DNA from 2 places in the Mesorhizobium argentiipisi genome. Region 2 is predicted to be linked to the other one. Evidence: riboswitches for the same ligand, from Rfam matches in the RefSeq annotation. Region 2 holds a riboswitch; the other holds the start of a gene.
The links. Region 2 has a riboswitch for S-adenosylmethionine ahead of O7A05_RS29400 (O-succinylhomoserine sulfhydrylase). Riboswitches for the same ligand answer to the same signal wherever they lie in the genome.

Region 1 (2,447 bases), on a different contig from region 2:
GGAACACGATCCGCGTCGCCGGCGTGACCGCGGCAAGGATCGTATCGATATCGGCGCGCTCGTCGGTTTCCTTGACCGCCACCGGCTTGGCGCCGGCCGCCTGGATGTAGATCTTGTAGACCATGAAGGCGTGTTCAGTGAAAACGGCCTCGTCGCCCGGCGCGAGATAGGTCTGCGCCAAAAGACCAAGGATCTCGTCGGAGCCGTTGGAGCAGATGATGTTGGCCGGGTTCAGCCCATGCACTTCGGCGATCGCCTCGCGCAGCCGGCGGGCGGAGCCGTCCGGATAGACATCGAGCTTAGCCGCCACCTCGCGCGCGGCCTCGATCGCCTTCGGCGAGGGCCCGAGCGGGTTTTCGTTCGACGACAGCTTGTAGACTTTCGTCACGCCGGCCGGCGCGGTGCTTTTTCCCGGCACGTAGGCCTCGATGTCCATGATGCCCGCGCGGGGCGTCGGACGGGGCTGATCCTGCTTCATGTCACAAATCCGTCGAAAGGCCTTCAAGGCCGCAGCGGAAATACAGGCCACGGGCTGGAATGTCGAGTGCCGGCGCCTGCGAGAGAGGCTACCCGAGAGAGGCTACCCGTTGACGAAGCGCAGCGCTGGTCCTAGAAGGGCTGCCAGACTTCCGTGGTGATTTGGCCGGTCGGCTTGCAGCCACGTTAAACAACTCGCTAAAGGGCCGTTTGCAACCTGTAACCGGCTTTGCGACGGCAATGCCGGTTTTTTGTTGTCCGCCGCCGGCCGGACACCGCATCGGGACGAGACCGTTGCGACACAGGATGAGGACGGACATGGCCGCTCAGCGCGCTGCAAGAACCAAGGACGAGGTCGACCATCCGTCGAGCCCGGTGCTGCAGTTCGGCCCCGACAAGCCGCTGAAGCTCGATGCCGGCACGCTGCTCTCGCCTTTCCAGATCGCTTACCAGACCTACGGCACGCTCAACGACGCGCGCTCCAATGCCATCCTCGTCTGCCATGCGCTGACCGGCGACCAGCACGTCGCCAACACCAATCCGGTGACCGGCAAGCCGGGCTGGTGGGAGGTGCTGATCGGCCCTGGCAAGATCATCGACACCAACCGTTTCTTCGTCATCTGCTCCAACGTCGTCGGCGGCTGCCTCGGCTCGACCGGCCCGGCCTCGACCAACCCGGCGACCGGCAAGCCCTACGGGCTCGACCTGCCGATCATCACCATCCGCGACATGGTGCGCGCGCAGGCGATGCTCATCGACCATTTCGGCATCGAGAAGCTGTTTTGCGTGCTTGGCGGCTCGATGGGCGGCATGCAGGTGCTGGAATGGGCCGCAAGCTATCCGGAGCGCGTGTTCTGCGCCCTGCCGATCGCTACTGGCGCCCGCCATTCCTCGCAGAACATCGCCTTCCATGAGGTCGGCCGGCAGGCCGTCATGGCTGATCCCGACTGGCATGGCGGCAAATATCTCGATTTCGGCAAGCGGCCGGAAAAGGGGCTCGCCGTCGCGCGTATGGCCGCCCACATCACCTATCTTTCGGAAGCAGCACTCCACCGCAAGTTCGGCCGCAATTTGCAGGACCGCGAGGCGCTGACTTTCGGCTTCGACGCCGATTTCCAGATCGAGAGCTATCTGCGCCACCAGGGCATGACTTTCGTCGACCGCTTCGACGCCAATTCCTACCTCTATCTGACCCGCGCGATGGATTATTTCGACCTTGCCGCAGATCACGGCGGGCGCCTCGCCGACGCCTTCGCCGGTACCAAGACGCGCTTTTGCCTGGTTTCCTTCACCAGCGACTGGCTGTTTCCGACCGAGGAGAGCCGCTCGATCGTGCATGCCTTGAACGCGGCGGGCGCTTCCGTCTCCTTCGTCGAGATCGAGACCGACCGCGGCCACGACGCCTTTCTGCTCGACGAGCCGGAGCTGTTCGCGGCCATCAACGGCTTCATCGCCTCCGCCGCCCGCGCCAGGGGGCTTAGCGCATGACCCCGAACCGAAGGTCGGCGAACGCAAAAAATTGCACACTTTTCGGGCCGGTATCATGCGTCATGCAGGAGGCGAAGCCGTGAGCGTCAATCGCGCCCAGCGTGTCGACCTCGAAGTCGTCACCGATCTCATCCCGCCCAGTTCGCGCGTCCTCGACGTCGGCTCGGGCGACGGCGTGCTTTTGGAACTGTTGCAGGAGACCAAGCAGGTCGACGGCCGCGGGCTGGAACTGTCGCAGCGCGGAGTCAACGAATGCGTGGCGCGCGGGCTGTCGGTTATCCAAGGCGACGCCGACACGGATCTGAAATTCTACGCCGACAAGGGCTTCGACTTCGTCGTGCTGTCGCAGACGCTGCAGGCGACGCGCAACCCGAAGGTCGTGCTCGACGAGCTGCTTCGGATCGGCAACCGCGCCATCGTCTCCTTCCCCAATTTCGGCCATTGGCGCGTGCGCTTTTCGCTGCTGATCAAGGGCAGGATGC
Region 2 (2,447 bases):
TGATCAGGCTCTTGGCGTCGCCGAGATTGTTGGAGATCAGCACGATGTCGAGCGCGTTCTGGAAGGCGAACGCCGCCTGCTTGCCGCCCTTGACGTCGAGGCAGATCAATGTCGAGCCGCCCGACATCTGCTTCTTGACGACATCCGCCTGCGGGTGATCGGCCCGGCCCGGATAGATGACGCGGGCGATTTCCGGCCGTTCGGCAAGGAAATCGGCGATCTTGCCGGCGCTCTCCGTCTGCTGGCGCACGCGCAGCGGCAGCGTCTCCAGGCCTTTGAGCAGCGTCCAGGCGTTGAAGGGCGACAGGCTCGGGCCGGTGTGGCGGAAATAGTCGTGAAGGTTCTCGTCGATCCACTTCTTGTCAGACAGGATGACGCCGCCCAGGCAGCGGCCCTGGCCGTCTATATGCTTGGTCGCCGAATAGACGACGATATGGGCGCCGAGCAGCAAGGGCTTCTGCTGCAGCGGCGTGGCGAAGACATTGTCGACGATCACCCGCGCGCCGATCGAATTGGCGAGCTTGGCGACGGCGGCGATGTCGACCACCTCCAGCGTCGGGTTGGTCGGGCTTTCCAGGAAGAACAGCTTGGTGTTCGGCCTTACCGCCTTTTCCCAATTGGCGATGTCGGTGCCGTCGACCAGCGTCGCCTGGATGCCGTAGCGCGGCGCCAGCGTCTCGACCACCCAGCGACAGGAACCGAACAACGCGCGCGCCGCAACGATGTGATCGCCGGCCTTGACGCTGCAGAGCAGGGCGGCAGAAACGGCGGCCATGCCGGAGGCAGTGGCGCGGGCATCCTCGGCGTCTTCCAGAGCGCACATGCGCTTTTCGAACATGTCGACGGTCGGGTTGGCGTAGCGCGAATAGATGAAACCCGGCTCCTCGCCCTTGAAGCGGGCCTCCGCCGCCTGTGCCGTCTCATAGACATAGCCTTGGGTGAGGTACATCGCCTCGGAGGTCTCGCCGAAGCCGGAACGCAATGTTCCGCCGTGCACGAGTGCCGTCTGAGGTTTCCAGTTGCGCTTCTTGGTGCTCATAGCCCTGCTTCCAGACACAAAAAAACCGGCCGCGAAGTCGCAACCGGTCCATATAGCCTTGCGGCTCGACGGTCCTTTAGCGACTTGTTTAACGTGGCTGCAAGCCGACCGGCCAAATCACCACGGGATAACGACCCTTTAGACCCGCGCCGCGCTTGCGTCAATTGCCGGCTTCATTAAGAGGTTTGTACCAGCCGGGCGGCAAGAGCCTGCTTAGATCCTCGCCCGGCCTTGTGAACGGAGCCAGCCTTTGCGGCAGACAGGCATTCTTCCGGATCAGAACATCGCGGCGCTGTTTCAATCCGGCGCGCTGAAGTCGCCGCGCGCGCTGGACTCGGACCAGATACAGCCGGCCAGCCTTGATCTGAGGCTCGGCGACAAGGCGTTTCGCGTGCGCGCTTCCTTTCTGCCGGGGCCTGATCATCTGGTCGCCGACAAGCTCGACCGGTTGAAGCTGCATGAGATCGGCCTCGCCGAGGGGGCGGTGCTGGAAACAGGCTGCGTCTACATCGTGCCGCTGCTCGAAAGCCTGGCGCTGCCTTCGAACGTGTCGGCCTCGGCCAATCCGAAGAGCTCAACCGGGCGTCTCGACATTTTCACCCGGGTGATGACCGATCGCGGCCACGAGTTCGACAAGATCGCCGCCGGCTATCACGGGCCACTCTATCTCGAGGTCAGCCCGCGCACCTTCCCGATCGTCGTGCGCGCCGGCTCGCGCCTGTCGCAGATCCGCTTCCGCACCGGCAATGCGGTGCTGTCGGAAAGCGAGCTGCGCGACCTTCACCGCGCCGAGATGCTGGTCGCCACCGAGCCACCCAACATTTCCGGCGGCGGCATCGCGCTGTCGATCGATCTCGACGGCGACAAGGACGGCCTCGTCGGCTACCGCGGCAAGCACCACACCGGCCTGATCGACGTCGACAAGCGCGCCGCCCAGGATGTCGTCGATTTCTGGGAGCCGATCTACAAGAGCGGCGCCGGCGAACTGGTGCTCGATCCCGACGAATTCTACATCCTGGTCTCACGCGAAGCGGTGCATGTGCCACCGCTCTACGCCGCCGAGATGACGCCGTTCGATCCGCTGGTCGGCGAGTTTCGCGTTCACTATGCCGGCTTCTTCGATCCGGGCTTCGGCCACTCCGCCGCCGGCGGCAGCGGCAGCCGCGCGGTGCTCGAAGTGCGCAGCCACGAGGTGCCTTTTATCCTCGATCACGGCCAGATCGTCGGCCGCCTGGTCTACGAGCACATGCTGAAACGCCCGCAGGCGCTTTACGGCACCGATCTCGGCTCGAATTATCAGGCGCAGGGTCTGAAGCTCTCCAAGCATTTCAGGGCAGCGCGCTGAAGCTGCTGATCTCCCCCTCAAGGGGGAGATCGGCGCTACAGCGCCTTCACCGCCACCTTCACC

Region 1: linked by a shared signal. The riboswitch ahead of metX (homoserine O-acetyltransferase MetX) and the one ahead of O7A05_RS29400 (O-succinylhomoserine sulfhydrylase) in region 2 are both predicted to bind S-adenosylmethionine.

Annotation. Positions count from the first base shown of each region.
Region 1 covers NZ_JAPYKO010000014.1:91,843-94,289, forward strand. Annotated here, with positions in the region: gene hisC (histidinol-phosphate transaminase) at 1-478, opposite strand, end outside; SAM riboswitch at 622-699, shown strand; gene metX (homoserine O-acetyltransferase MetX) at 796-1,965, shown strand; gene metW (methionine biosynthesis protein MetW) at 2,045-2,447, shown strand, end outside.
Region 2 covers NZ_JAPYKO010000033.1:18,711-21,157, reverse strand. Annotated here, with positions in the region: gene O7A05_RS29400 (O-succinylhomoserine sulfhydrylase) at 1-1,039, opposite strand, end outside; SAM riboswitch at 1,096-1,173, opposite strand; gene O7A05_RS29395 (2'-deoxycytidine 5'-triphosphate deaminase) at 1,290-2,384, shown strand; gene araD1 (AraD1 family protein) at 2,420-2,447, opposite strand, start outside.